DNA from 2 places in the Cytobacillus sp. FSL K6-0265 genome. Region 1 is predicted to be linked to the other one. Evidence: predicted binding sites of a transcription regulator. Region 1 holds the regulator's gene; the other holds the start of a gene.

The links. The regulator CtsR, encoded in region 1, represses protease genes until heat stress. The targets are predictions, from matches to a motif close to ATGGTCAATAAAGGTCAAACA.
Region 2: clpP (ATP-dependent Clp endopeptidase proteolytic subunit ClpP) is a predicted target of CtsR. The motif match lies at 3,757-3,777, and genes of this name have one in related genera.

The regions. Positions count from the first base shown of each region.
Region 1 is NZ_JBBOPE010000001.1:99,458-115,481, forward strand. Features, by position in the region: rRNA gene MHH73_RS00530 (23S ribosomal RNA) at 1-2,741, shown strand, start outside; rRNA gene rrf (5S ribosomal RNA) at 2,973-3,089, shown strand; gene MHH73_RS00540 (CtsR family transcriptional regulator) at 3,339-3,800, shown strand; gene MHH73_RS00545 (UvrB/UvrC motif-containing protein) at 3,948-4,505, shown strand; gene MHH73_RS00550 (protein arginine kinase) at 4,508-5,587, shown strand; gene clpC (ATP-dependent protease ATP-binding subunit ClpC) at 5,594-8,038, shown strand; gene radA (DNA repair protein RadA) at 8,198-9,577, shown strand; gene disA (DNA integrity scanning diadenylate cyclase DisA) at 9,582-10,655, shown strand; gene MHH73_RS00570 (PIN/TRAM domain-containing protein) at 10,875-11,957, shown strand; gene ispD (2-C-methyl-D-erythritol 4-phosphate cytidylyltransferase) at 12,044-12,733, shown strand; gene ispF (2-C-methyl-D-erythritol 2,4-cyclodiphosphate synthase) at 12,747-13,226, shown strand; gene gltX (glutamate--tRNA ligase) at 13,383-14,840, shown strand; T-box leader at 14,908-15,133, shown strand; gene cysE (serine O-acetyltransferase) at 15,274-15,924, shown strand; gene cysS (cysteine--tRNA ligase) at 15,924-16,024, shown strand, end outside.
Region 2 is NZ_JBBOPE010000001.1:3,777,656-3,793,679, forward strand. Features, by position in the region: gene MHH73_RS19200 (class I SAM-dependent methyltransferase) at 1-87, shown strand, start outside; cyclic di-GMP riboswitch class I at 262-347, shown strand; gene MHH73_RS19205 (hypothetical protein) at 716-1,183, opposite strand; gene MHH73_RS19210 (DUF3231 family protein) at 1,193-2,206, opposite strand; gene MHH73_RS19215 (YueH family protein) at 2,558-2,812, shown strand; tRNA gene MHH73_RS19220 (tRNA-Arg) at 3,509-3,580, opposite strand; gene clpP (ATP-dependent Clp endopeptidase proteolytic subunit ClpP) at 3,869-4,468, shown strand; gene MHH73_RS19230 (HPr family phosphocarrier protein) at 4,868-5,131, opposite strand; gene whiA (DNA-binding protein WhiA) at 5,151-6,098, opposite strand; gene MHH73_RS19240 (gluconeogenesis factor YvcK family protein) at 6,126-7,094, opposite strand; gene rapZ (RNase adapter RapZ) at 7,091-7,981, opposite strand; gene MHH73_RS19250 (NUDIX hydrolase) at 8,007-8,465, opposite strand; gene trxB (thioredoxin-disulfide reductase) at 9,016-9,969, opposite strand; gene MHH73_RS19260 (tetratricopeptide repeat protein) at 10,063-11,559, opposite strand; gene hisIE (bifunctional phosphoribosyl-AMP cyclohydrolase/phosphoribosyl-ATP diphosphatase HisIE) at 12,397-13,035, opposite strand; gene hisF (imidazole glycerol phosphate synthase subunit HisF) at 13,032-13,790, opposite strand; gene hisA (1-(5-phosphoribosyl)-5-[(5-phosphoribosylamino)methylideneamino]imidazole-4-carboxamide isomerase) at 13,780-14,511, opposite strand; gene hisH (imidazole glycerol phosphate synthase subunit HisH) at 14,508-15,146, opposite strand; gene hisB (imidazoleglycerol-phosphate dehydratase HisB) at 15,147-15,734, opposite strand; gene hisD (histidinol dehydrogenase) at 15,731-16,024, opposite strand, start outside.

The sequences.
Region 1 (16,024 bases):
CTGAAACATCTAAGTACCCGGAGGAAGAGAAAGCAAACGCGATTCCCTGAGTAGCGGCGAGCGAAACGGGATTAGCCCAAACCAAGAGGCTTGCCTCTTGGGGTTGTAGGACATTCTATACGGAGTTACAAAGGAACGAGATAGACGAAGAGGTCTGGAAAGGCCCGCCATAGGAGGTAAAAGCCCTGTAGTCGAAACTTCGTTCCCTCCAGAGTGGATCCTGAGTACGGCGGGACACGAGAAATCCCGTCGGAAGCAGGGAGGACCATCTCCCAAGGCTAAATACTCCCTAGTGACCGATAGTGAACCAGTACCGTGAGGGAAAGGTGAAAAGCACCCCGGAAGGGGAGTGAAAGAGATCCTGAAACCGTGTGCCTACAAGTAGTTAGAGCCCGTTAATGGGTGATAGCGTGCCTTTTGTAGAATGAACCGGCGAGTTACGATTACATGCGAGGTTAAGTTGGACAGACGGAGCCGTAGCGAAAGCGAGTCTGAATAGGGCGAATATAGTATGTGGTCGTAGACCCGAAACCAGGTGATCTACCCATGTCCAGGGTGAAGTCCAGGTAACACTGGATGGAGGCCCGAACCCACGTACGTTGAAAAGTGCGGGGATGAGGTGTGGGTAGCGGAGAAATTCCAATCGAACTTGGAGATAGCTGGTTCTCTCCGAAATAGCTTTAGGGCTAGCCTCATGCGTAAGAATCTTGGAGGTAGAGCACTGTTTGGACTAGGGGCCCTCATCGGGTTACCGAATTCAGACAAACTCCGAATGCCAAAGATTTATCCATGGGAGTCAGACTGCGAGTGATAAGATCCGTAGTCAAGAGGGAAACAGCCCAGACCACCAGCTAAGGTCCCAAAGTATACGTTAAGTGGAAAAGGATGTGGAGTTGCTTAGACAACCAGGATGTTGGCTTAGAAGCAGCCACCATTTAAAGAGTGCGTAATAGCTCACTGGTCGAGTGACTCCGCGCCGAAAATGTACCGGGGCTAAACGTATCACCGAAGCTGTGGATTGAACATCGTAGATGTTCAGTGGTAGGAGAGCGTTCTAAGGGCGTTGAAGCTAGACCGTAAGGACTGGTGGAGCGCTTAGAAGTGAGAATGCCGGTATGAGTAGCGAAAGATGGGTGAGAATCCCATCCACCGAATGCCTAAGGTTTCCTGAGGAAGGCTCGTCCGCTCAGGGTTAGTCGGGACCTAAGCCGAGGCTGAAAAGCGTAGGCGATGGACAACAGGTTGATATTCCTGTACCACCGTATTCTGTTTGAGTGATGGGGGGACGCAGGAGGATAGGGTAAGCGCACTATTGGATGTGCGTCTAAGCAGTTAGAGGGACCATGAGGCAAATCCCATGGTCACATACCTTGAGCTGTGATAGCGAGGGAAATTTAGTACCGAAGTTCTTGATTCCACACTGCCAAGAAAAGCCTCTAGCGAGGAATAAGGTGCCCGTACCGCAAACCGACACAGGTAGGCGAGGAGAGAATCCTAAGGTGAGCGAGAGAACTCTCGTTAAGGAACTCGGCAAAATGACCCCGTAACTTCGGGAGAAGGGGTGCTCATTAGGGTGTTAAAGCCTTGATGAGCCGCAGTGAATAGGCCCAGGCGACTGTTTAGCAAAAACACAGGTCTCTGCGAAGCCGCAAGGCGAAGTATAGGGGCTGACGCCTGCCCGGTGCTGGAAGGTTAAGAGGAGAGGTTAGCTCACGCGAAGCTTTGAATCGAAGCCCCAGTAAACGGCGGCCGTAACTATAACGGTCCTAAGGTAGCGAAATTCCTTGTCGGGTAAGTTCCGACCCGCACGAAAGGCGTAACGATCTGGGCACTGTCTCAACGAGAGACTCGGTGAAATTATAGTACCTGTGAAGATGCAGGTTACCCGCGACAGGACGGAAAGACCCCGTGGAGCTTTACTGTAGCCTGATATTGAATTTTGGTACAGCTTGTACAGGATAGGTAGGAGCCTTAGAAGCCGGAGCGCTAGCTTCGGTGGAGGCGTCGGTGGGATACTACCCCCGCTGTATTGAAATTCTAACCCACATCCCTTATCGGGATGGGAGACAGTGTCAGGTGGGCAGTTTGACTGGGGCGGTCGCCTCCTAAAGAGTAACGGAGGCGCCCAAAGGTTCCCTCAGAATGGTTGGAAATCATTCGTAGAGTGTAAAGGCACAAGGGAGCTTGACTGCGAGACCTACAAGTCGAGCAGGGACGAAAGTCGGGCTTAGTGATCCGGTGGTTCCGCATGGAAGGGCCATCGCTCAACGGATAAAAGCTACCCCGGGGATAACAGGCTTATCTCCCCCAAGAGTCCACATCGACGGGGAGGTTTGGCACCTCGATGTCGGCTCATCGCATCCTGGGGCTGTAGTCGGTCCCAAGGGTTGGGCTGTTCGCCCATTAAAGCGGTACGCGAGCTGGGTTCAGAACGTCGTGAGACAGTTCGGTCCCTATCCGTCGTGGGCGCAGGAAATTTGAGAGGAGCTGTCCTTAGTACGAGAGGACCGGGATGGACGCACCGCTGGTGTACCAGTTGTCTTGCCAAAGGCATCGCTGGGTAGCTATGTGCGGAAGGGATAAGTGCTGAAAGCATCTAAGCATGAAGCCCCCCTCGAGATGAGATTTCCCATAGCGCAAGCTAGTAAGATCCCTGAAAGATGATCAGGTTGATAGGTTAGAGGTGGAAGTGTGGCGACACATGTAGCTGACTAATACTAATCGATCGAGGACTTAACCAAAAAACGAAATGCGGAGGCGCCTTGTCCAGGTGCGACAAGCATAAGACGAATTTGACAGGAGGTTGTTCTTTAACCTCATGACAAATTTGGCTTATGACCTCGAGCACCTAGGCGCCGTAGCTAGACAGCACTACGTAAGTAGTACCGTCAGCACGCATAGGCGATTACTCAATAACAATCTTCTTCAACATTACCTAGTTTTGAGGGAACGATTCCCTTACAATTTCATAGTCCGGTGGCGATAGCGAGAAGGTCACACCCGTTCCCATACCGAACACGGAAGTTAAGCTTCTCAGCGCCGATGGTAGTTAGGGGCTGTCCCCTTGTGAGAGTAGGACGTTGCCGGGCAAGATGAAAGAGCACATCATTTGAATGTGCTCTTTTTTGTAGTGCTATCATACATTCGTTTATTTAAATGGACAAATAACAATTAAATAATCTATACATAATATAAATTTAATGAACGAACCTATCTTTCATACGTTTGAGATTTAGAAAAAAAGGGGAAAATTAATAATACTACTTCGTTGCAACATTTCACACAAATCATGTATAATTTATGTCAAATATAGTCAAAGTCAGATAGGGGGAGGCCGGGTGAAAAATATATCAGATATTATTGAAAAATATCTTAAAGAAGTCTTGGAACTTAGTGAAAGGGAAATTGTTGAAATTAAGCGGAGCGAGATTGCTGATAAATTTCAATGTGTCCCATCTCAAATAAATTACGTAATAAATACTCGGTTTACAGTTGAAAAAGGCTATGCTGTCGAAAGCAAACGTGGCGGTGGTGGTTATATAAGAATTACCAAAGTGCAAGCATATGATTATGTTGATTTAATTAATCAATTGATTGGGATTGTACGTGATCGTATTTCTCAAAATAGTGCTGAAAATATTATAAACAGATTAGTTGAAGAAGAGATTATTACTACTAGAGAAGCGAAGATTATGTTGAGTGTCATTGACCGTTCAGTTCTTTACTTAGAGTTACCCTATAGGGATGAGTTAAGAGCAAGGATGCTTGTTGCGATGCTAAATACATTGAAATATAAGTAGGCTGTAAAGTATGGAGGGGTGAAACAGATGATATGCCAAGAATGTAATCAGAGACCTGCGACTCTACATTTTACAAAAATTATGAATGGTGAAAAGGCTGAGTTCCATTTATGCGAAAAATGTGCCCAAGAACATGGCGATATGTTTATGATAAATAACGGCTCTGGAGAATGTAATCAGAGACCTGCGACTCTACATTTTACAAAAATTATGAATGGTGAAAAGGCTGAGTTCCATTTATGCGAAAAATGTGCCCAAGAACATGGCGATATGTTTATGATAAATAACGGCTCTGGATTTTCTATTAATAATCTATTGAGCGGATTATTTAATATAGATACGAGTTATGCAAATAACCAAGCTCAGTTAAATAAACAAACGCAGGTAGTACAGTGTGAACAATGTTCGATGACCTTTCCTCAATTTGTTAAAGTCGGGAAATTTGGATGTGCCCATTGTTATGATTCCTTTCGAGCACAGTTGAGGCCAATTATTAAGAGACTTCATAGTGGGAATTGGAATCATAACGGTAAAATTCCCACAAGAATGGGTGGAGATATCCATTTGAAAAAGCAAATTGAGGATTTGAAAATAACCTTAAAAGAACTTATAACTAAAGAGGAATTTGAGAAAGCTGCAGAGACAAGAGACGCAATACGTCAATTGGAAAAAGAAATGAAAAACCATCTAGAGGGAGGGGAATGAACTTGTCTTTAGAAAGGTTTATCAATCAGGCTGTCAGCTCTTGGATGAGTGCGGAAGGTCCTGATTCTGATATCGTACTTAGTTCTAGAATTCGTTTAGCCCGCAATATTAAACAGGTTAATTTTCCAACAATCTTTTCCCATGATGAAGCTAAACGTGTAATAGATATTATTAAAGCAAGAATGGAAAAATCGACTTTTGATACGTATGGTGACTTTTCATTATTGCAGATGGATGATCTACAACCTTTGCAAAAAAGGGTGTTGATGGAAAAACATTTAATTAGTCCTCATTTAGCAGAAAACGCTAGTCATGGTGCCTGCCTACTTACAGAAAATGAAGAGGTTAGCATTATGTTGAATGAAGAAGATCATATACGTATACAGTGTTTATTTCCAGGGTTTCAATTATCAGAAGCATTAGAAGTTGCTAATCAAATTGATGATTGGTTAGAAACTGAGATTGATTATGCATATGATGAACAGGTAGGGTATTTAACTAGTTGCCCAACTAATGTAGGCACAGGACTTAGAGCTTCTGTCATGATGCATTTACCAGGATTGGTATTAACTCACCAAATGAATAGAATCATTCCGGCAATTAACCAACTTGGTTTAGTTGTTAGAGGAATTTATGGTGAAGGTAGCGAAGCATTAGGTAATATCTTTCAGGTTTCTAACCAAATCACATTAGGGAAATCAGAAGAAGATATTGCTGAGGATTTAAAAAGTGTTGTGGAGCAATTAATTTCGCAGGAAAGGTCAGCAAGAGAAGCATTAGCGAAAACCTCTAACATACAATTAGAAGATAGAGTCTTCAGATCCTATGGTATTTTATCTAATAGCCGAATCATTGAGTCAAAAGAAGCGGCTAGATGTTTATCGGATGTTCGCCTTGGAATAGACATGGACTATCTACAAGGCATATCAAAAAATATATTAAATGAGTTAATGGTCTTAACACAACCAGGATTTTTACAGCAATATGCTGGAGGCCCATTGCGACCGTTTGAACGGGATATTCGCAGAGCTTCTCTTATTCGAGAAAGATTAAAAATGGAAGATCAAGAGTTGGGAGGATGATGATAGATGATGTTTGGACGTTTTACTGAGAGAGCACAAAAAGTATTAGCATTAGCACAGGAAGAAGCCATTCGTTTAGGACATAACAATATTGGAACTGAGCATATACTTCTAGGGTTAGTAAGTGAAGGTGAAGGAATTGCCGCTAAAGCACTTTATGCCTTAGGTCTGGGTTCAGAAAAAATTCAAACGGAAGTTGAAAATCTAATAGGTAGAGGGCAAGAAGCCTCCCAAACACCGCATTATACACCACGAGCTAAAAAAGTAATTGAACTATCAATGGATGAAGCAAGAAAGTTGGGCCATTCCTATGTGGGAACTGAGCACATCTTGCTTGGTTTAATTAGAGAAGGTGAAGGTGTAGCTGCAAGAGTACTTAATAACCTTGGTGTAAGTTTAAATAAAGCAAGACAGCAAGTACTACAATTACTTGGAAGTAGCGAGTCTAACGGACATCAGGGCAGCTCGTCAGCCAATGCAAATACACCAACATTAGATGGCTTGGCAAGAGACTTAACTGCCATCGCACGTGAAGGAAGCTTAGATCCAGTTATTGGCCGTAGTAAAGAGATTCAACGTGTAATTGAAGTATTAAGCAGAAGAACTAAAAATAACCCAGTATTAATTGGAGAACCTGGTGTTGGGAAAACTGCAATAGCAGAAGGCCTAGCACAACAAATCATAAATAATGAAGTGCCTGAGACGCTACGTGATAAACGTGTAATGACATTAGATATGGGTACGGTTGTTGCAGGTACGAAATACCGAGGCGAATTTGAGGATCGTTTGAAGAAAGTGATGGACGAAATTCGTCAAGCTGGTAACATTATTTTGTTCATTGATGAGTTGCATACATTAATCGGCGCTGGTGGAGCAGAAGGAGCGATTGATGCATCAAATATTCTAAAGCCATCACTTGCGCGTGGAGAGCTACAATGTATTGGAGCAACGACACTAGATGAGTATCGCAAATATATTGAGAAGGATGCAGCTCTTGAGCGTAGATTCCAACCAATTACGGTTGATGAGCCAACTGCAGATGAGTCTGTACAGATTTTAAAAGGACTACGTGACCGATATGAAGCTCATCACCGTGTGACCATTACGGATCAATCCATTGAAGCGGCAGTTAAATTATCAGATCGTTATATCTCTGATCGTTTCTTACCAGATAAAGCGATTGATTTAATTGATGAAGCAGGTTCAAAAGTTCGTCTCCGTTCTTATACAACGCCTCCGAACCTCAAGGAGTTGGAAGTTAAATTAGAAGATGTAAGAAAAGAAAAGGATGCAGCTGTTCAAAGTCAAGAGTTTGAGAAAGCAGCCTCTTTAAGAGACAATGAACAAAGACTAAGAGAAAAGTTAGAAGAAACGAAGAAAACGTGGAAAGAAAAGCAAGGGAAAGAAAATAGTGAAGTGACTGTTGAGGATATTGCCAATGTCGTTTCTAACTGGACAGGAATTCCGGTTACTAAATTGGCACAAACTGAGACAGAAAAACTATTGAATTTAGAAGAAATCTTACATTCTCGCGTAATTGGTCAAGAGGAAGCCGTTAAGGCGATCTCTAAAGCAGTTAGACGGGCGAGAGCGGGTCTTAAAGATCCGAAGAGACCAATCGGTTCTTTCGTTTTCCTAGGTCCAACAGGGGTGGGTAAAACAGAACTTGCTCGCGCCTTAGCTGAAGCGATGTTCGGTGATGAGGAAGCAATGATTCGCATCGATATGTCGGAGTATATGGAGAAGCACTCCACATCTAGATTAGTTGGTTCACCTCCAGGTTATGTTGGATTTGAAGAAGGAGGCCAATTAACTGAGAAAGTACGTAGAAAACCGTATTCAGTTGTCTTACTAGATGAAATTGAGAAAGCCCATCCGGATGTATTTAACATTCTTCTGCAAGTATTAGAAGATGGACGGTTAACAGATTCTAAAGGGCGTACAGTCGATTTTCGAAACACGGTGTTAATCATGACGTCAAATGTTGGTGCAGAAGCACTTAAGCGCAATAAATATGTAGGCTTCAATATTCAAGATGATGAACATGATTACAAAGATATGAAAGGCAAGGTTATGGAGGAATTGAAAAAGGCCTTCAGACCTGAATTCTTAAACCGTATCGATGAGATTATTGTCTTCCATGCATTAGAAAGAAAGCATCTGCAAGAGATTGTTACACTCATGTCCGACGCCTTAACGAACCGCTTGAAAGAACAGGATATTACATTATCCCTATCTGAAGCTGCTAAGGTAAAAATTTCCGAAGAAGGCTACGATCCAGAGTATGGTGCAAGACCGCTTAGAAGAGCGATCCAAAAGCATATTGAAGACCGCTTATCTGAGGAATTATTAAGAGGAAAAGTGCTGACTGGTCAAGAGGTAGTAATCGATGTTGAGGACGGCGAATTTGTCGTAAAAACAGCTGAACCAACTGGTACTGCACAAAAATAATGAAATGCTAGAGAGAAGGTACACGCTAATCAATAGTGTGTACCTTTTTTGATTACAACAAATTTTCTTCCAATTATATGTTAACCTTTGAATACAAACGGTTCCATTGATATAGTAAGGAATATAAATGTGTTGTACGAAAGAGAAGGAGAATGAAGATTGGCGAAAAGAAAATCAAAATTCATATGTCAAGAATGTGGTTATGAATCGGCAAAGTGGATGGGGAAATGCCCCGGGTGTGGCGTATGGAACAAAATGACGGAAGAAGTAGAGAAGCCTGCTAACTCGAGGAGAGGGGCGTTTGCACATACACAAGAGACAACGATTAGAGCAAAAGCGACGCCGATTCCAAAAATCGAAACAGTCAATGAGCCACGTATTTATACGGAAATGAAGGAGTTAAATCGCGTTCTTGGTGGTGGCGTTGTCAGAGGATCGCTCGTTTTAATTGGTGGAGATCCTGGGATTGGGAAATCAACACTACTCTTGCAAGTTTCTTCCCAATTATCTAATAAACAGCATTCGGTACTTTATATTTCTGGAGAAGAGTCGATAAGACAAACGAAGCTACGAGCTGACAGATTAAATATTTCATCAGAACATTTACTTGTTTATGCGGAGACAAGCTTAGAAGAGATTAGTCAAACGATTGATGAGGTGAAGCCGGACTTTGTTATCATTGACTCCATTCAAACTATTTATCATCCGGAAGTGACCTCGGCTCCTGGTAGTGTTTCACAGGTAAGAGAGTGTACGGCTGAGCTTATGAGAATCGGGAAAACAAAAGGGATTGCGATTTTTATTGTTGGGCATGTAACAAAAGAAGGGTCAATTGCAGGCCCTAGGTTGCTTGAACATATGGTGGATACGGTGCTGTATTTTGAAGGGGAAAGGCATCATACGTATCGAATTTTAAGAGCAGTCAAAAACCGATTTGGTTCTACGAATGAAATGGGTATTTTTGAAATGAAAGAATTAGGTTTAGAAGAAGTGGCAAACCCTTCAGAGATTTTCCTAGAAGAACGATCACAAGGAGCAGCGGGTTCAACTGTTGTGGCTTCAATGGAAGGAACTCGACCCGTTCTTGTAGAAATACAAGCATTAATATCCCCTACGAGTTTTGGCAACCCAAGAAGAATGGCAACAGGGATTGATCATAACCGTGTGCCTCTATTAATGGCGGTATTGGAGAAACGGGTCGGTATGTTGTTACAAAATCAAGATGCGTATTTGAAGGTTGCCGGTGGGGTAAAACTAGATGAACCAGCAATTGATTTGGCGGTAGCAGTCAGTATCGCTTCAAGTTTTCGAGATAAACCAACAAGAGCAACAGATTGCATTATTGGTGAGGTGGGCCTCACTGGAGAAATAAGGAGAGTTTCAAGAATTGAACAGCGAGTCCAGGAGGCTGCGAAACTTGGGTTTGAAAGGATTATTTTACCGGCTAATAATTTGAGTGGCTGGACAGGTCCTAAAAATGTTCAATTGATTGGTGTTCACTCGGTTAGTGAAGCACTTGAAGCTGCATTAGGAGGGTAAGCATATGGATTCAAAGAAACAAAGCGAAATTACAATCAGTGAGTTATTGAAATTTTTAGCACCAGGGACACCCCTACGTGCAGGTATAGATAATGTATTAAGAGCAAATACGGGTGGATTAATTGTTCTTTGTTCTAAGGAGCAGATTGCTAGTTTAGTGGATGGGGGCTTTCAAATTAATTGCCCTTTTTCGCCAAACTACTTATATGAGCTAGCGAAGATGGATGGGGCGATTATTCTCAATCAAGAAGGAAACAAAATCCTGATTGCTAATGCCCAACTCGCACCAGATTCGAGTATTCCTTCCTCAGAGACAGGGATGCGACATCGGACAGCAGAACGGGTGGCGAAACAAACAGGTGCGCTTGTTATTGCTGTTTCACAACGCCGTAACGTCATTACTTTATATAAAGGGGCTTCTCGTTATTCACTAAAGGATATTGGTGTGATATTAACAAAGGCCAATGTGGCAGTTACCACACTAGAAAAATATAAAGTGGTTCTTGAGCAAAGTATATCTAATTTAGGTATTCTCGAATTTGAAGAACAGGTGACTTATAATGATGTGTTAAATGTTATGCATAATATAGAAATGCTGTTAAGAATTAAAAATGAATTACTAACTTATTTAAGCGAGTTAGGGACAGAAGGACGTCTTATTCGTTTACAAATGAATGAGTTACTGATTGAAATGGAAAGAGAATCAGAATTCGTTATTATGGATTATGCTAATGATCGTGATATTAAGGCCAAAGAAGCGCTTCAAAAGCTTCAAGAGTTATCAAAAGGTGAGACTTTAGAAGACTCAGTTATCATGAAATTACTAGGCTTCCATGGCTATATTCATACTGAAGAAGTCATTCATCCTAGAGGGATTCGTGTGCTGCATAAGGTGCCACGACTACCACCTATTATTATTGATAATCTCGTTGATCGTTTTGAGGAACTGAGGTATATAGCGGCAGCTTCTATTGAAGAATTAGATGAGGTAGAAGGTATAGGAGAGGTACGGGCTAGGAAGATTGACGAAGGCCTCAAGCTTATACAAGACCAATTTTTTTCCGATCGACATTTATAAATACCATTGAACTACTATCCACCTTATGATAGAATAGGTAGTTTATCATTTGACATTCCCTTACTTGCGGTGCTAGTCTAAGAGTATTCATAACCGTTTGTTCTATCCTTTTATTTAGTTTACTGCAATAATTTTTTTTGTTTATAATATAAAATTTTCCAATATTGTGCGTTTTTTATTTTTGGAATTTGTTAATAATGAATAAAAGGAGGTGAGGGAATGTTAAAGAGAATTGTACAAGTCTGTTTCCTTATATTTGGGATCACATTAGGAATCTTTGTGATACCAGAGTTACTATATCTAATCAGTTTAGATGACATTCCATTATTAAATAATCCTTATGTTTCCGCCGTTTTAGGAGCTATTATTTTCTATCTTTTAACATTTTGGGCGGTTGACCATGTGGTCAATTTCATTAAATGGACAGAAGAATCGATTGTAAAGGTGCCAATTACCGATATTATATTTGGTAGTGTTGGATTGGTGTTTGGTCTTGTTGTTGCGTTTTTACTTGGTTATGGGTTGTCAACACTCGAGATACCGGTATTAAATACTGTCGCTCCTATTGTCTTAACGCTGTTATTTGGATATTTAGGTTTTCAAGTTGGATTTAAAAAGCGAGATGAATTACTCAATCTTTTTACGAACAAAAAGAAAAAGTTAACTGAAGAAGAAGATAGTCAATCTGATGTGAATAAGCTAAAAATATTAGATACAAGTGTGATTATCGACGGTCGGGTAGCTGATATTTGCCAAACAGGATTTTTAGAAGGAACCATCGTTATTCCTCGTTTTGTCTTAGAAGAATTACAGCATATTGCCGATTCGTCTGATGTGTTAAAGAGAAATCGGGGTCGCCGCGGTTTAGACATTCTCAACCGTATTCAAAGTGAGCTGTCTATTAAGGTAGAAATTTACGAAGGTAATTTTGAAGAAATACAAGAAGTGGATAGTAAGCTAGTGAAGTTAGCGAAATTAACTAACGGTGTGGTTGTAACCAATGATTTCAACCTAAATAAGGTATGCGAGCTACAGAAAGTCGCAGTTCTAAATATTAATGATCTGGCGAATGCTGTGAAGCCGGTTGTGCTTCCGGGGGAAGAAATGAAGGTTCAGGTCATTAAGGACGGAAAAGAACAGAATCAAGGGATTGCCTACTTAGACGACGGTACCATGATTGTCGTAGAAGAAGGCAGAAATTATATTGGTAAGCATATTGATGTAGTCGTGACAAGTGTCTTACAAACGTCTGCGGGTAGAATGATTTTTGCTAAACCAAAACTTTTAGAAAAAGCATTATAATATAGTATAGGAGAAGCAGAAGAGGGAGCTGTAAAAAGGCTCTTTTCTTCCGCTTTTTATGCTGATTAAGGGAGTTAAAGGAGATTATGGGGTATAGAGTTGTCATACCTGCAGCAGGGCAAGGGAAGAGAATGGGTGCCTCAAAAAATAAACTGTTGCTAGAGTTAAGAGGGGTACCTATATTTATACATACATTGAACGTTTTCCAGCGGGATTCCGCGTGTGAAGGGATTTATTTAGCTATTAATCCTGCTGAGGAAAAGGAGATAAGTAGGTTAATTGCTGAGCATGGGATTGATAAGGTAAAGGCATATATCAGCGGTGGACAGGAAAGACAGCATAGCATTAGTAATGTGATTCGTGAATTAACAGGTGAAGGAATTGTGTTAGTGCATGATGCGGCCCGTCCTTTTGTTGAACAAGAGCATATCGACCAACTTGTATCTCAAGCTCAGTGCAATGATGGCGCCATTTTAGCCGTTCCAGTAAAAGATACAATTAAAAAGGGACGAGATGGATTAGTAGAGGAAACCATTGATCGATCACGTCTGTGGTCGGTACAAACCCCTCAAGCTTTTAAGCTTAGTATTTTACAAGCGGCATATGAGAAAGCACAAGAGGATCATTTTGTAGGGACCGATGATGCAAGCCTGGTGGAGAGAGTCCATAATAAGATTGCATTTGTACAAGGGAATTACGATAATATTAAACTAACAACGCCTGAGGATATTTATTTTGCTGAGGCGATTTTAAATAAAAGAGATGACTTTATCTAAAGGAGAAGATAGAATGTTTCGCATTGGACAAGGATTTGATGTACATCAATTAGTTGAAGGACGACCACTGATTATGGGTGGGATTACGATTCCATATGAATTAGGATTACTTGGACATTCAGATGCGGATGTTTTACTACATACAGTGTCAGATGCCTGTTTAGGTGCAATTGGTGAAGGTGATATTGGTAAGCACTTTCCTGATACAGACCCAGAATTTAAAGATGCGGATTCAGCTAAGCTGATGCAACATGTGTGGCAATTGGTAAAAGATAAGGGTTATGAACTTGTGAATGCAGATTGTACCATTATTGCACAAAAACCAAAAATGGCTCCTTATATTCCAGCTATAAGAGAAAGAATAGCGGAATTGTTAGAATCAGAAGTAGAGAACATTAACGTGAAGGCAACGACAACGGAAAAACTAGGATTTACAGGCAGGGGCGAAGGAATTGCTGCTCAAGTGGTTGTGTTGTTGCAGAAAAGAGCCTAGTCCGTCATTTAAGGACTTTGACAACTTACAGTAGGATGATAAAATAAAGGGTGCTATTTATATTAAATTTTTGATAAAAAAGATGGATCGTCAGGTTGGCTTATTCAGCAATCAGCGGTTTTTCGAAATAGAACCCGATCTTGAAGGAGGATCATCATGTCAAGTGATATTCGTGTACGTTATGCACCAAGTCCAACGGGACATTTACATATTGGTAATGCGCGTACAGCTTTGTTTAATTATTTATTTGCTCGTAGTAAAAATGGTCAATTCATCATTCGTATTGAAGATACAGATAAAAAGCGTAATATTGAGGGCGGCGAAGAGAGTCAATTAAAATACTTACAATGGCTTGGTATAGACTGGGATGAAAGTATTGATAAAGATGGTGGCTATGGTCCGTATCGTCAATCAGAACGAAACGAAATATACAAAAAGTATTATCAACAGTTACTTGATAGTGGACAAGCTTATAAATGTTATTGTACGGAAGAAGAGTTAGAAGCTGAGCGTGAGGCGCAAATGGCTAAAGGCGAAACGCCGATTTACTCCGGAAAGTGCAGACATTTATCAGATGATGATCGCCAACAACTCGAAGCTGAAGGAAGAGAACCAAGTATTCGATTTCTTGTCCCACAAGGAAAAGTGTATGCATTCAATGATATGGTTAAAGGGGAAGTGTCATTTGAGTCAGATGGCATTGGTGATCATGTAATTGTCAAAAAAGACGGGACACCGACATATAATTTTGCTGTAGCCATTGATGATTATTTAATGAAAATCTCTCATGTACTACGTGGGGATGATCATATTTCTAATACACCTAAACAAATTATGATTTATGAGGCGCTTGGCTTCCAAGTACCTGTATTTGGTCATATGACGCTAATAGTGAATGAAAGTCGTAAAAAGTTAAGTAAACGCGATGAGTCAATCATTCAATTCATTGAACAATACGAAGAGCTAGGTTACTTGCCTGAAGCGTTGTTTAACTTTATCGCTTTACTTGGCTGGTCTCCGAGTGGAGAGGAAGAATTATTCTCAAAAGAAGAGCTAATTGAAATCTTTGATGAGTCAAGATTATCTAAGTCACCGGCATTATTCGATATGCAGAAGCTTGCTCATATTAATTCACAGTACATGAAAAAGTTAGATGGTGACCAGTTACTTGCTTTAACACTACCTCATTTTAAAAAAGCAGGCAAAGTAGGAGACCATCCTTCAGAGGATGAGTTACAATGGTTAAAGAAATTAGTGCTGCTGCTGCAAGAGAAAATGAGTTATGGTGCGCAAGTAATTGAACTAAGTGAATTATTCTTTGTTCAGGATGTTGAAGTAGAATCAGAAGCGAGCGAAGTATTAGCTGAAGAGCAAGTACCGGAAGTGTTGACTGCTTTCTTACATGAAGTTGAGGCCCTTGAGGTATTTGAAGCCGACCAAATAAAGGCGGCAATGAAGTCAGTACAGAAAGCGACTGGACATAAGGGCAAAAAATTATTTATGCCGATTCGCTCAGCAACAACGGGGCAAACACATGGTCCGGACCTACCGAAAGCAATGGAACTATTAGGTAGAGAAACCGTAAAAATTCGCCTAAAGCGTATTTTAGGTTAACATATCGGTAAAAATATAATATAGTATAGAATATTAACGTATAAATCTTTACAAGATCTTTATAGATGCTAAATCATTGAAGAGGAAAAGTAAGAGTAATGACTGTTTATTAGAGAGAACCATCATCGGCTGAAAGTGGTTTAAACCTCTCATTCTCTGAAGTGCCCCTCTGAGTCCTATTTCGAACCGTTATAGTAGAAATAGGCGGCTACCTTCCCGTTAACGAGGCAGAGTTGGAGCTTTTATTATATGAAAGCTTAAACAGAGTGGAACCGCGTGTAAACGTCTCTGTCTATTTTAGACAGGGGCGTTTTTTATTTATAGATTGGTTTTCTGGTGATAAGGTCCCAATCAAAGAGAGAATGTAATGACTGTTGTTTTTTGTTGTTTTATTATACGAAAAAAATGTGTTTAAAGACTGGAGGGAGAGAGCATGTTTAAAAGAATGAAGGAAGATATCGATGTTGTGTTTGAACAGGACCCTGCCGCAAGAAGTGTTTTTGAAGTAGTGTTAACCTACTCTGGATTACATGCGATTTGGAATCATCGCATCGCCCACGGTCTTTATAAAAATAAATTCTTTTTCCTGGCAAGGTTGGTTTCGCAAATCAGTCGTTTTTTTACTGGAATAGAAATTCACCCCGGGGCGAAAATTGGCCGTCGATTTTTTATTGATCACGGCATGGGTGTGGTTATTGGTGAGACTTGCGAAATTGGAGATAATGTCACTGTCTATCAAGGTGTAACACTTGGGGGAACAGGGAAGGAAAAAGGCAAGAGGCATCCAACGATTAAGGATAATGCTCTTATTGCTACAGGAGCAAAAGTGCTTGGATCCATTACAATTGGGGAAAACTCAAAAATAGGTGCTGGCTCAGTTGTTTTACATGAAGTGCCACCTAATTCAACGGTTGTCGGTATACCTGGTAAGGTGAAAATCCAAGATGGTGTGAAAGTAACGAAAGATTTGAATCATACAGACTTACCAGATCCGATTTCTGATCGCTTTAAAGAGCTAGAAAACGAGCTAGAGCGAGTGAAAAGAGAGTTTGAACAACTGAAAGCTGAAAGGAGCCACTCATAATGGCGATTCAATTATATAATACGTTAACAAGAAAAAAAGAGCCGTTTATCCCGTTAGAAGAGGGTAAAGTAAAGATGTATGTTTGCGGACCTACTGTTTA
Region 2 (16,024 bases), 3.7 Mb from region 1:
TTAATAGATCATATTGATGAGTCAATAACAGCAGATCATCACATAGTTGAAAAAGACAGATGGACAATTTGGAAATCAGTGAAATAGTTCGTTTGATGAATTGTAATAAAAATGATTGCCTGCAAAAAGCCACGTTTGTTTAGTAAAAGTTCGAATGCAACGATTGTGGAAACTAAACAATTATTAGATTTTTCAGTTATTTTTCCCTTTAGTTACAAAAGGGCCTTTGTCGACCACACTTTATGAATATATGATAAAATCTATCATATTGGGCAAATTTTACGAAAGTAAAAGACGCAAAGCCACGGGCCTAAAGCATATATTGTCATGGCAGCCGGGTTGCAGATGTGTAAGGTGATTATTTTTCGCTTGAATCATTCTTACCTCTTTACGGACTTTCTAAAAGTCTCCTATATAAAAACCTTTCTAATTTTGCCTAAATTTCCCACAAAAAAGAAAGGCGTGTCTTATGATCTATCCAACCGTACAAAGCGAAGAAACCCATTTAACCCATATTGTCAAAGACCAACACTCTTGTATATGCGGTTTCCGCTATAATGTTTTTGCTACATTTACGAGGAAAGATTTGAAGAAAATCCAATTTAGATCGAATGAAAAAATCACTTGTCCCGTATGCAAAGCAACAGTAAATGAGGATTAATAGTATACATACCAAATTTAAAAGCCAACCATCTCTTAATCCGAGGGTTGGCTTTTATGATGAAGTTGAAAATTTAAGGATGACAAAGCGAATCAGCCAACCAATTATGATACCAGGAATGACAGCTAACATCGGTAACCATACGGGCCCAAAAAACACGCCAAATATTGATACCTCTGTTGAATACATCAGACCAACCGTTACAAAATACGCACAAAATACAAATGGTAAGAATGAATACTTACTCCCTTCTCCTCCAGCATCCTTATAAGCATCCCAAATAGCGAAGAAGTATAAACAAGGATAAAACATAAGCCATCCATAGTTTGCGGCCTCAGCAGCTTGATGAACTTTACCTTGAAAGCTCAACATAATAATTTCATTAAAATTACCCATGACATTAAATAAAATTTCTAAAACTAAAAATACAGTACCTTTAAACAATCTTCCATTTAAATATTGACCAAAACCGGGAAAAGCAATCGACCAAAACAATTTTTCAATCGGGTTATTTTTTTTCACAGAACATCCCTATTTCCTTTTCTTTTTGGAAATATTTCTATGATTTACTGATTGAGGGGCTTGTTCAAGCCAACCGTATTTAATTAATAAACTTGCCGATTGATTGCCTAAGTCTAATGTTTCGGTCATTATCTTTGCATACATTACCGTTAAATCCCGTCTTGTAGTCGTACCTAATGCTGTCCCATAATAGCCGGACAACGTAGCAATAAACATCACTACTTGGTATAGCATTAACTTTTCTGAAAAAGGTGGTGTCGTGGAATTAAGCACTTCTGAGTCCCAAGTTGGTGAAACAGAAATGCTATCTTTAATTAAAGCATTAGCAAATTCTTGGACATTTTCATCGAATAAATCAAGGCCTTTCCGCAAAAATTTCTTGATATCATCTGAACTAACTGTTTGACAAAGACCTAAAAACAGGGCCTTTCCTAAAGCATTTCTTTGCATATCATTGTATACATTCATAATTTCAATGACTGATAATGCTCGCTGTTCACCTATAAAGCCACTTAAGTAACTATTTTTTTCAGCGATTTCAATTTTTTCTGGGATAGGAATAGACGGTGAGGGGTGAAAAACACCCTTATCTTGCTGCAATTTAATCGCGTTTCTATATAATTGTGAACATTTTTTTAATGCCTTTGAGAAAATTTGGTCCACATCTTCATGAATCGCAATAGCTAATGCAGTTCCATAACCAATCATGCCATAACGGGTCATATCATGCATATACGCAAGGATAAATACATCTGAGTAAAGCTTTGGAGCAGTTACATTGACATCTTCTTCTTCACTAAAGGCTTTCGGCAATGGATGGTTGTTCTTATTGTAGATCGTCGTTATATCAAAAATAATTTCATCACACATCTCGATAGCCGTCTCAATAAATTCCTTAATATCGCCTTTATCAGCTTTTTCATAAAAATACTGCAGGACGCATTTATACATTTTATTATTCATATAGGCATTCCATAGCTGCGCTAACTCAGATGCCGTTAACCTTTGATCTTTCTCCGCCATATTAACCCTCCCACTGAAAGATTATCTTTAGCGTGTCCTTAACCTCAAGGAAACATTCCCAGTTTTTTTACATTCACATACAATTAAATTTTTCAGGATCTATCATCTCTCCGTTACGTAATTTTTATTTCAAAAAGCCGCAGGATTATCGGCTCTTTTTTTAATCCATCTTTTGTTAATTAATTTGATTAATATTTATTTTGAAGCAGTTAACATTCCAGTAATTATTGTAGACTTTCTCCCTAGAGCCTTTTGTCACCTTTTCAGTGTTTCTAATAGCTTTTGCTTCCTTTGCATACTTTTCATTTATATAATACTTTTAATAAAGGGAGAAGTTGAGGTGTAGAACAGATGAAATATCTTCAAGAAAAAATGCATTTATTAGGAGAAAGACACTCAAATGTATACATAATTAAAACTCCAGATGAAAAATATATTGTCTCTATTCCTGATCTCCATTGGTCAGCACAAATAGGTTGTTTAGATGAATTCCAACAAAAAGTAGAATACCTCGATGACTCACTCTCATTTCATCTTTATGAAGGAAATTCATACGAGTTAGCCTATAGACTGTCAAAACTTACTGAATTAAAACTACTTCGTTAAACTTCGGATTAAAATGTTTTTTTATTCTTCATACATAGAAATTTATTTAGTAAACAAACTAATTAGAAAAACTTGCTGTAGGTGATTATCTTCTTCTATTCAAATGAAATATTCGGAATGCTCATTTTCGGGGGATTGTTAGCCCCAACGTCATTGTTCTTTTTTAAAAAAATTCATTATGGCATAGTCATAGCAGCCATGTACATAAATATTATAGTTGTCATGTTTCTTTTCAGCGTTTTTATAGATTTATGAGCAGGCTCTTTTTATGAAGCATAATTTATGGCATCCAAGCATTAAAATGATTGAACATAAAATAAATGATTATATTGTTCACCAACCAATTATCCCTTTCGACAGGGCCTGCTCACGCTCACATACTTTTCTTTAGGAGAAATTTTCTTAAATTGCTGATTACCCTTTAGTCATCATAAAATCGCCTATTATATTCTCTATTGAAGAGTCACTGCTTGGCTCTTCTTTTTTGTTGCGAATAATGATGTATATCGAGAGCTAATAAGAGGCGTTTTTTAGAAAAACTTCTTAAATAGTAGAATATTAAGAATAATTCAAGAGTACATTGATTCATGTACATCCGATTAAGGCAAATAAAATAGGCGTTTTTTATTCTTTGCCGGACAAAAGTCGGGCAAAAAAATAAAAAACGCCTACAATCTCTTATATCATCACTTTTAGCGCCCTCGGAGGGAATCGAACCCCCATTTTAAGAACCGGAATCTTACGTGCTATCCGTTGCACCACGAGGGCATTTTTTTATGTAAGAACACGTTTTTTCTTGGTGTTACGAATATTAATTATATGGGAAAAGCCCTTTATTTGCAAGCATTCGTTGTTTAAAAGCGAAAATTTGTGGGTATCATGGATACGAGTAAATCAACTTAGAAAAAAATGTCGAATAATTCTCTTGAAATAATCAAGCGATTCGTTTGACCTTAATTGACCAACCATGTATGATGAAACTACATACATTTACCAATGGCGAGGTATAAAATACCTTTCCAAAACTTTTTTTGACCTTTAAAGGAGGAATTGGAAATGAACTTAATCCCTACAGTAATCGAACAAACAAACCGAGGGGAACGCGCTTATGACATTTACTCTCGCCTATTAAAAGATCGCATTATCATGTTAGGCAGTGCGATTGACGATAATGTGGCTAACTCCATCGTGGCTCAGCTATTATTCTTAGAAGCAGATAATCCTGAAAAGGACATCACGCTTTATATTAATAGCCCAGGCGGAAGTATCACTGCTGGTATGGCCATCTATGATACGATGCAATACATCAAACCAAATGTTTCAACAATCTGTACTGGTATGGCTGCATCCATGGGTGCATTCTTACTAGCAGCTGGTGAAAAAGGAAAACGTTTTGCGCTTCCAAATAGTGAAGTCATGATTCACCAACCACTAGGTGGCGCTCAAGGGCAAGCAACTGAAATCGAGATTGCTGCTAAACGCATCCTATTCTTACGTGAAAAATTGAACCAAATTCTAGCTGAACGCACTGGCCAACCTTTAGATGTGATTTCTAAAGACACAGATCGTGATAACTTCATGACTGCAGAAAGAGCACTAGAATATGGTCTTATCGACAAGATCATTACAAACAATACACCAGAAGCGAAAAAATAAGCATCACAAAGAACAAAAGCCATCAGCATTTCATTTGCTGATGGCTTTTGTTCTGCAAAAAATCGGTAGTTGTTAGATTAACTATTTAGTGATCATGCATAGTTAAATAAGATTACGTTTCATTATGGATTTACAAATAGTTGAGGTGAACGAAAAATGAGGGGATAAAAGTAGTAGAAATAGAATAACTTGTTGCGTTTGATTTTTGAGTGGCCATTTCAATCGATATAAGAGGAGAAATTACATAGCTGCGCAATTTCACTTTACTCAGTCTTCTTTGCCATTTCTCTTCTCGATAGCTGAACAATTTCTTTTCACTCATTCTTCACAATAAAGCGCACCGCCATCGGTAGAAACATCTAGCAATGAGGGTGCGCACTTATTCGGGTTTTAAGCAGATTATGAAACAATGTCCTCTTGTAAGAGGGCAGTCAGTTTATTTAAGGCTTCGTTTTCATCGTTGCCTTCAGCAAGGAGGGTGACGGTTGAACCAGCACTTAGAGATAGGCTCATTAATCCCATGATACTTTTGGCATTTACTTTTTTTCCGCCTTTTTCGATAAAGAGATCGGCTGTGAAGCGATTGGCTTCCTGCACTAACTTTGCAGCTGGGCGTGCCTGTAAGCCTGTTTTTAGTTTGACTTTCACTTGTCTTTCTACCATGTCCTAACCTCCAAAAAACTTAAGATTCCTTCCATTGCCCTGTTTTAATTTTTTCTGCAATTTCATCAATTTTTCTTAGGCGATGATTGATACCCGATTTGCTTATCGTGCCACCAGAGACCATTTCTCCGAGTTCCTTTAAAGTCACATCTTGATACGTCACACGCAATTCTGCAATTTCGCGTAATTTCTCAGGTAACACCTTTAGTCCAACGGTACCCTCTATATATCTTATGTTTTCGACTTGTCTTAAGGCAGCTCCAATTGTTTTATTTAAATTGGCTGTTTCGCAATTGACCAAGCGGTTAACCGAGTTTCGCATATCTCTAACAATCCGTATATCTTCAAATCGTAAAAGCGCACTATGAGCACCAATAATATTAAGGAATTCTGTAATTTTTTCCGCCTCTTTTAAGTAGGTAATAAAACCTTTCTTTCTTTCCAATGTTTTACTATTCAATCCAAAAGTATTCATTAATTTCGACAAGGCGTCATTATGTTCCTTATACATCGAAGCAATTTCTAAATGATACGAAGAGGTTTCAGGGTTATTGACTGATCCCCCTGCTAAAAAAGCTCCTCTTAAATACGCACGTTTACAGCATTTCTTTTTAATTAAATCCATTGAGATATCATGGATAAATTGAAAGCCAGCACTAATAATGTGCAGATCATCAAGAATTTTTTGTGCTTGCTCCATAAGTCTAACAATATAAACATTATTTTTCTTAAGTCTCATTTTCTTTCGAACAAGCAATTCAACTTGCACATCATAATTCCTTTTGATAAGCGTATAGATTCTTCTGGCGATCGCTGCATTCTCAGTTTGAATATCTACAATTAACATTTTATTTGAAAAAGAGAGAGATCCGTTCATACGGATCAAAGCGGATAGTTCTGCCTTTCCGCAACAATCCTTTGTCTCCAAGTTCGTTAATTCTTTTTTCGTTTCCGAAGCAAAAGACATACTTTCTCCCCCCTAACCAGACAAATACTAGTTTTTCATTATATCATCTACAATTAATTGATAAATCATTTTTGCAACTTCATTCGTTTTATGACGGATTGCTCCTTTTTCAAGGCTAACAATCTCACCCTGTAGCACTTGCAAGCCCTGTTCGACTAATCGATCACGGTCATAATAAACAGGCTTCGCACGTTGCTCTTCATAACGTTCTTGAATATCTTCTGGTATTTCTTCATGATTGACAAGAATCAGATCTAAACACGGCTCAGCCATATGATCAAATATTGCCTGTACGTGGTCACTGGCACGATAGTCCAATGTTTCCCCTGCCTGCGTCATTAAATTACAGATATACAGCTTTTTGGCATGAGAACGGCACACTTCCTTACCTACAGACGGTACAAGTAGATTGGGAAGTATGCTTGTGTAAAGGCTTCCGGGACCAATGATAATGAGATCAGCCTCTCGAATCGCTTCAATCGTTTCCGAAAGTGGACTTACCGTCTCAGGTGTCAAAAATACTTTCTTAATCTTTTTGCCAGAGTAAGGGATTTTTGATTCTCCTGAAACGATACTGCCATCTTCCATTTCTGCATGTAATACAACACTCTGTTCAGCTGCAGGTAAGACTCTTCCATTAACATTCAATACTTTACTCATCTCTTGAATCGCATGAACAAAGTCACCAGTAATAGAAGTCATCGCTGCTAGAATCAGATTACCTAAAGAATGACCCGATAATTCATTGGACGTTTTAAAACGATGCTGAAACATTTCTTCCACAAGAGGTTCCACATCTGATAACGCTGCCAAAACATTACGAATATCTCCTGGAGGTGGGATATTTAATTCTTCTCTCAACCTACCAGAGCTACCGCCATCATCAGCAACTGTCACAATGGCTGTCAAATCAAGGGGATATTTTTTTAATCCTCTTAATAAAACTGGCAACCCTGTTCCACCGCCAATGATAACGACCCTCGGCTTTCTATTCATGTTGTTTGCCTTCTCCTCTCAATGTCACGGTGAGTGATGCGAGTGTTGTAGTCTTGCTTAAAATGGTTAGCGATATACTCGGTTAGTGCTACAGATCGATGCTGTCCACCCGTACATCCAATCGCAATAACAAGTTGGGATTTTCCTTCACGTTTATAATGCGGGAGCATAAATGCTAGTAAATCCGTGACCTTTTCTAAAAATTTATTTGTTTCATTCCATTTCAAAACATAGTTAGACACTTCTTCATCCAAGCCTGTCTTCGGACGCATATGCTCAATATAATGCGGGTTTGGCAAGAAGCGAACATCAAATACAAGATCGGCATCAATCGGTAATCCATGTTTAAAACCAAATGACATCACATTGACAGTGAAGATAGATTGTTTATTCACAGAAAACTCATGGAGTATCTTTTCTCTTAATTCACGCGGCTTCATATTAGATGTCTTATAGATAATCTGCGCCCTACCTTTTAGATCATCTAATAATTCTCTCTCCAATTTGATGCCTTCCATCGGTAAGCCTGATGGCGCTAATGGATGAGAGCGACGCGTTTCTTTATATCTACTTACAAGGGTTGCATCGTCCGCATCAAGGAAAAGAATTTCTGGTGTGACCCATGACGTATCTGCTAAATCATCTAACGCTTTGAAAAGATGCTCAAAAAACTCACGGCCACGTAAATCCATCACAAGCGCAACCTTATTCATCTTATTCCCTGAATCCTTCATCAGTTCAAGAAATTTCGGCAATAAGGTCGGTGGTAAATTATCTACACAAAAAAAGCCTAAATCTTCGAAGCTTTGAATCGCCACTGTTTTACCTGCGCCAGACATTCCTGTAATAATGACCATTTGTGTTTCTTTTGCTACAACCGAACTCATTTCTCGCTTCCCCCTGTATTCATTTTTAGCTTGGATCTAAGCGGTAACTAATTAATTCAAAATCAGGTGTATAAGTAAATGTACCGTAAATCATGCGATTACCATTAATCATATATTCAAGAATATGATGATCTCCTGCAGCCATTGGTAAATCTTTCACTTTATCCACTTCGACCCATCGCAATTTTCCTTCTTCAGACTCATCTACATTCAACCCGTCCGCATCTGTAGCAAAAAATGTAAACATCATCCATTCCGAAAGTACTTGATCTCCATCCTTCATAATGAAAGTAAATATCCCTTTTATGTTTGGATTCCTTAAGTAAATCCCCGTTTCTTCTCTATATTCTCTGATACAAGAGTCACGCACCGATTCACCTGGCTCCATCTTTCCGCCCGGTGCAACCCACCATCCACGGCGTGGCTTTTGTAGCAACAATACTTGGTCATCTTTTAATAATACGCAGTTTGTGACCCGCTGCATCCTATTCACCTCTTACTTTGTGCTACTCATTATTAGAGAACAGACTAGACTTAAAGGAAAAATACTCTAATGAATGAAAGCATAGTATTTATCATTATATTATACTATTTTTGTCATAGCGCTACAACGATACAGGTTGAACATGATTCTTCGCCCTTAAAAAACCGTTCTAAGCAAATTGTCACGGTCTTCTTTAGTAGAATGTCATCTTTCATATAATCTGTGGAAAAAAACTTCAGAGTGATTCGCAAATACATTTTCCTCCACTCTTATTTCTATATTCGGAGTACGTTCGTTCCTTTTTCTCCTACTTGTACAAGTAGTTACTGATATTGCTCTGTTTAAACATCCATATATTATGAGAATTGTACTTGAACCAAAAAAAGAGCACAGGAGCTACCTGTGCTGTAAAAGGAATATATCTTTAAAAGGGGGTCAATTTCTATTATTATCATAACCGAAATTTGTTTCACCCAGGTTACAGTAGAGTTAAAACAAAATGACTTTTTGTAAATGATGGATAAAGTCGGTTTATGATCCCCTTTTTTCATTAATTTGCAGCTGTTTTTAGACTTTCTTGAAGTTCTTCAATATAGTGCTGAGCCGCTTGGGCTGCAATGCTACCATCACCAGTTGCAGTAACGATTTGGCGCAATGTTTTTTCACGAATATCCCCAGCAGCGAAGATACCAGGAACTTTTGTTTCCATTTGATCATTGGTTACAATATAGCCTTCTTCATTTGTAATACCAAGACTTGCAAAAGGTTTAGATAGTGGATTCATACCGATGTAAACGAACACGCCATCCGCTTTGAATTCTTTTTCTTCACCTGTTTCTGTAGATACAATCGTGACACTGCCTACTTTTCCGTCCTTATCATTGACTTCTTTCACTGTATGGTTCCAAATGAAATCAATTTTATCATTATCAAAGGCACGTTGTTGTAAAATTTGTTGTGCACGTAGTTTATCGCGACGGTGAATGATTGTTACTTTACTTGCAAAGCGTGTTAAGTAAACACCTTCTTCAACCGCAGAGTCGCCTCCACCAATAACGACAAGTTCTCTTTCTTTAAAGAATGCACCATCACAAACCGCGCAATAAGATACACCGCGGCCGCCTAGCTCTTTTTCACCAGGAATGCCTAGTTTTTTATATTCTGCACCTGTTGTAATAATAACCGCACGTGCTTTGTATTCTTTAGAACCAGCAATGACTGTTTTATATTCCTTGCCATCGATGATTTCTTTAATATCTCCGTATGCATATTCCGCACCAAATTTTTTCGCATGATCGAACATTTTTGTAGAGAGTTCAGGTCCAAGAATATGATCAAACCCTGGATAGTTCTCCACTTCTTCCGTATTCGCCATTTGCCCGCCTGGTACCCCGCGTTCAAGCATTAATGTAGATAAATTTGCACGAGATGTATATACTGCCGCGGTCATTCCTGCTGGACCTGCCCCTGCAATAATGACATCGTAAATTTTTTCTTCAGCCATCATTCCCACTCCTTTGTCTTGAAGCCTTCTGTTCTATTATGACCTTCTTGGTTTTATCCTATAAAATTTATAGGAAAACGTCCAAGTTTTTGCTCAACGAAGGTATTCATTCAATAAACGCAAATATTTTCTTAAAGTTGATGTAGAAATTCCGAAATTCTTTGCTATTGTTGCTTGTGATACCGTCTCATTTCTTAGCTTATGCCAAGAGTAAGTGATTGCACCGGCATATGCATGAGGGTTTTTAATTGTCACGCCTGCTTGGGTTAACTGTAAATAGGCAGAAAACCACATTAAATATAAACTTGCTTCTTTTGCCCCAACTGGTGAGTAATTTTCATAAAGCAATCCAGCGATATCATGTGCCGTTGAGGTATCTTGAGACGCCTCACCAAATTTTAAATAAGCTAAATAATCCCTCTCTAACGCAGAGAACTTCCTATTCCCTTTTAAATGGTCAGAGTCTAGTAATTGTTCTTTCTTGCCTGAAACGGCTGTTAAAAACAAGGCAAACAATCGTTCTTCTGGATAGTCACTTTCTAACCTTTGTTGAATAGAAGAAACATGATCTTCGAACCCTTGGGCACTTTTTGATGATTCACTCCAAGGCTCCAATCCTTCTTTTTCTGGATTTAATTCAACAGCCCTTTTCCATGCCACTTGAGCAACAGATTCTTTACCAGTATGATAAGCAGCGTATGCGAGCCAGTAGTAAAATGAAGCGTCCCCGTTAAACCCTAGTTTATAGAGGCGACCGAGCCATGCATAAGCTTTATCATATTCACCAATAAGTGCTAAAGTGGCCCCTAATTTAAATTGATGCTCAACTGATATAGGATGTACCTTTAATAAAGCATCTTTTAGCACTCGCATCTCTATAAAGTCGTTTTCGTAAAAAGCAAAAACAAGCTTATTACAAAGGGCATGCAAATTCCCCGGATTGTCTTTGAATACTTGTTTCAACACATCCGAGGCTTTATCTGTTTCACCTAGATAAAAATAAGCTAGCGCTAAATTATTATAAGCAGACCAATATTCGGGGTACTCTTCAATGACACCATTGAGTAATTCGACAGCTTTTGGAAAATAACCCGTCTCAAGTAACTCCCTTGCTTGTTCCTGTTTGATCATTAAGTCGTCCTGCTCATATAGATGTTCATTTAGGTCGTCGTCCTCTAATGTAAGAAGCTCCAACAACTCTTCTGTATCTTCAACAAACTCGCCTTCTGGGTCTAATTCTATATATAATGTCGCATGATGGTAAGCGTCTTTGAAAAAACCTAAATGTGCATAATTATTTGCTAAAAAATAATGGCACTCGATCATCTCTCCGTCTAATTCCTCTAAGATCAATCGGAGTAGCTGATTAGAATCTTGATATTCTCCCATTTCGGCATGCACCACTGCCAATTGACAAACAATCATCGGTTCGCCTGGCTCTAAATGCATTGCACGTTGGAGGTACTTCTTCGCTCTATGAAAATCCCTGCGGTGGTATGCTTTAATGCCTTTTGAAAAATAATACTCACCTGTAGGGATAAATGATAAAATTTTTCCTTTATGATCTCTTGCTTTAGAGTCTTTACGCATGGAATCCTCCATAAAATATATTAACCAATTGAGTATAACATACGAACAACCGCTCGAGAAGGGGGTGACAAGATAAGGAAAAAAGCGAAGATAGAAAGATTATCTAACTCAGCTTAAAAAATCAACATTTTCGAAAAATATGACTATTTTATGATATTTTTTATTAATAAAGTGGAACCTCGCACTATAGCAAAGGAATAACTGTGGAATTAGAATGGATGGAAATTGAATGAGCAACAAATGAGGGTAATGAACAGTTTTGTATGAACATATTATAAATGTCAGTCCTGATTATTTGATAGTGAACGATTTGATTGCCCTTCTCTTCCGGTTTTTGCTCACTCTTACTGCTCTCTTCCTACACTCTTGTGGGGGCATTACCTTTTTGCCCACTCTTCCGGTTCACTTCCCTACACTCTTGTGGGGGCATTTCCCATTTGCCCACTCTTCCGGTTCAATCCCTACACTCTTATGGGGGCATTACCCATTTGCCCACTCTTACTGCTCTCTTCCTACACTCTTGTGGGGGCATTACCTATTTGCCTACACTTCCTGCTCTCTTCCTACACTCTTGTGGGGGCATTTCCCATTTGCCCACTCTTCCGGTTCACTTCCTACACTCTTATGGGGGCATTACCCATTTGCCCACTCTTCCAGTTCAATCCCTACACTCTTATGGGGGCATTACCTATTTATTCACTCTTCCGATACACTTCCTACACTCTTGCCCACCTATTCCCTTTTTCACATCTAGTCGTTTCTACTAACCTTATAATCCCAACAGCAGGCGCACCAAAAGACGATTTCTATTCCACAGAAATCGTCCCATTCAATCGTTTATGAAACTGGCTTTTTCTCTTCATGTCTTTTCTTCAAGACATTTAATACTTCTGCAAAAGGCAGTTCTTGTTCACGTAAAAGCACCATTAAATGATAGAGTAAATCAGCAGATTCCCATTTAAGTTCTTCTCGATCACGATTTTTAGCAGCAATGATTACTTCTGCTGATTCCTCGCCCACTTTCTTCAATATTTTGTCGATGCCACTATCGAATAAATAGGTCGTATAAGCTCCATCGGGACGGGCGTGTTCACGCTCAGCTATTACCTCTTCCAACCTTTTAAGAATTTGATAATCTGCAGCAATGCTTTTTTCTTCCTCGGTATAAATCGTTTCATGAAAACAGCTAACTTCGCCTTTATGACAAGCTACACCGTTTGGTAATACTTGCACTAAAATGGCATCCCGATCACAATCCCACTTCATTTCTACTACCTTTTGCGTGTGACCACTGGTTTCACCTTTATGCCAAAGTTCATTACGTGAACGGCTGAACAACCAAGTTTCCCCTGTTTCAATCGTCTTTGCTAAAGATTCTTTATTCATGTACGCAAGTGTTAAGACTTCTTTCGTTTCACTATCTTGAATAATTGCTGGCACAAGGCCTTGATCATTGAATTGCACTTGATCAATCATCTTACATACACTCCCTTATCTTTTATATATGCCTTCACTTCTGCGACAGAAGTTTCTTTATAATGAAAAATAGAAGCAGCGAGGGCAGCATCTGCTTTACCATCAAGGAATATATCAGAAAAATGACTAGCTCCACCTGCTCCACCTGAAGCAATGACAGGAACGGTTACTGCCGTACTTACAGCTTTCGTTAAGGCAATATCAAAGCCTTTCTTTTCACCATCACAGTCCATGCTTGTGAGAAGAATTTCACCCGCACCTCTTCGCACGGCTTCTTTTACCCAATCAAGTACTTTCCAATCTGTTTTTACTCTTCCACCATGTGTATACACTACCCATGTACCGCAATCTTCATCGTACTTAGCATCGACAGCTACAACCATACACTGTGCCCCAAAGAAATCTGCACCTTCAGTAATCAACTCTGGCCGATTGACAGCTGCCGTATTTAGTGAGACTTTATCTGCACCGGCACGAAGAATCTTTTTCATATCATCAAGTGTATGAATACCACCACCCACTGTAAATGGAATGGCTAGTTCCGCCGCTACTGCTTGAACAACATCAACCATTGTTTTTCTTCCCTCATGTGAAGCAGAAATATCAAGAAATACAAGCTCATCTGCTCCTTGCGCGTCATAAAAACGTGCTAATTCCACTGGGTCACCTGCATCTCTTAATTGAACAAATTGGATACCCTTTACAACCCTTCCTTCTTTTACATCGAGACAAGGAATAATTCGTTTAGTAAGCACGAAAAGACACCCCTTCCAATGCTTCCTTCACGGTAAAACATCTCTCATATATGGCTTTACCTACAATAGCACCAGGAATCCCTGCTTGATCAATGCATTGTAAATCAGCAAGAGAACTGACTCCACCTGAAGCAATGACCTCTTTACCTGTTGCTTGTGCTAATTGAACAGTTGCGTCAATATTCGGTCCAGATAACGTACCATCTGTTGCAATATCTGTAAAAATAAACGTTTCGCAACCGATGTCAGCGAATTGTTTACCTACCTCAACAGCTGTTGCTTGTGATGTATTCAACCAGCCATTTGTTGCCACAAAACCGTCTTTAGCATCTAAACCAATGACAATACGCTCTTTATACTTCCTAATCATTTCAATCGCAAATTGAGGGTTTGAAATGGCTACACTGCCGATAATTACTCTTGATACCCCAGCATCTAGATAGAAATGTATATCTTCCTCGGTTCGAATACCGCCACCAATTTGGATATGCGCATTTAACTGTTTTGCTGCTTGAATGACATAACGATCGTTCACCGGCTTACCGGATTTCGCCCCGTCGAGGTCCACCATATGCACCCAGCTAGCCCCATCTTCTACAAAGGTTTTTGCCATATCAAAAGGAGAGTCTCCGTATACCGTTTCCTTATCGTAGTCGCCTTGTAATAACCGGACACATTTCCCTCCCCGCATATCAATCGCAGGATAGATGGTTAGACTCATTTTACACTCACCCTTTCTGATACAAGCACTGTAAAGTTTTTTAATATTTCCATGCCAGTCATACTGCTTTTCTCCGGATGAAATTGAGTACCAAATACATTATTTCTTCCTACAACTGCTGGGACACTAACATCATATAAGCTATCTGCCAAAATAATTTCTTCGTTTTCTGTTGTTACATAATAAGAATGAACAAAATAAGCAAACCCCTCTTCGACATTCTTTAAAATCGGTGATTGTCGTCGTAACTGTAATAAGTTCCAGCCCATATGTGGGACTTTATATTTTTCACCTTGAATTGTTACACCAGGAATTTTCACAACCGTTCCAGGAAGCAATCCTAGTCCACGGCATCCACCGTTTTCTTCACTTGCTTCAAACAGTAATTGCATCCCTAGACAAATACCTAATATTGGTTTACCACTAGCCGCATAGTCTTTGAGAACATCTGCCATACCCGTTTCATTTAAAAGTCGCATGGCATCACTGATTGCTCCAACTCCAGGGACAATCACACCATCGGCTGAAAGGATCTCATTCTTATTATTTGTAATAAAATAAGGTTCGCCTAACCTTTCCAGAGCTTTACTCACACTGAATAAATTACCCATACCATAATCAATGATCGCAATCATTTATAACATCCCTTTCGTGGAAGGAATGCCTTTTATTCTTGGATCAACCGTTGTTGCTTCATCCAAGGCTCGACCAAGTGCTTTAAATACTGCTTCAATCATATGATGGGTATTCTGACCATAGTGAACGATTACATGAAGATTCATTCTCGCCTCGAGTGCGAATTTCCATAAGAATTCATGCACTAGTTCGGTATCAAATGTACCTACCTTTTGATTAGGAAAAGTAGCCCGCATTTCTAAATGTGGTCGATTACTTAAGTCGACAACCACTTGCGCTAGTGCTTCATCCATCGGAACAAAGGCATTGCCGTATCTTTTAATCCCTCTTTTGTCACCGAGACCCTCTCGCAATGCCTGTCCGAGGCAAATCCCTATATCCTCCGTCGTATGGTGATCATCAATTTCGACATCACCTTTTGCATCGATTGTTAAATCAAATTGCCCATGCTTAGCAAATAAATCAAGCATATGTGTCATAAAAGGAACGCCTGTCTCCAAATCACTTGTTCCTTCTCCATCAATATTGAGGGATAGTTGAATTTCAGTTTCATTTGTCTTTCTTAGCAACTCAGCCGTTCTCGTCATTTCCCTTCTTTCCTTTCACTTTGGAGTCTTTTTTCAATCGCTCTTGCATGAGCCTCTAAACCTTCTAGTCTCGCAAATGAAGCGATTTTTCCCGCATTTGCTGTAAATCTACTTTCACTGTAGTAAATAATGCTCGATTTTTTGCGAAAATCATCTACATTCAGTGGGCTTGAAAATCGTGCTGTACCGTTAGTTGGTAAGACATGATTAGGACCAGCAAAATAATCACCAACAGGCTCAGGGCTATATCTACCTAAAAATATTGCACCTGCATGGCGGATAGCTCCTAA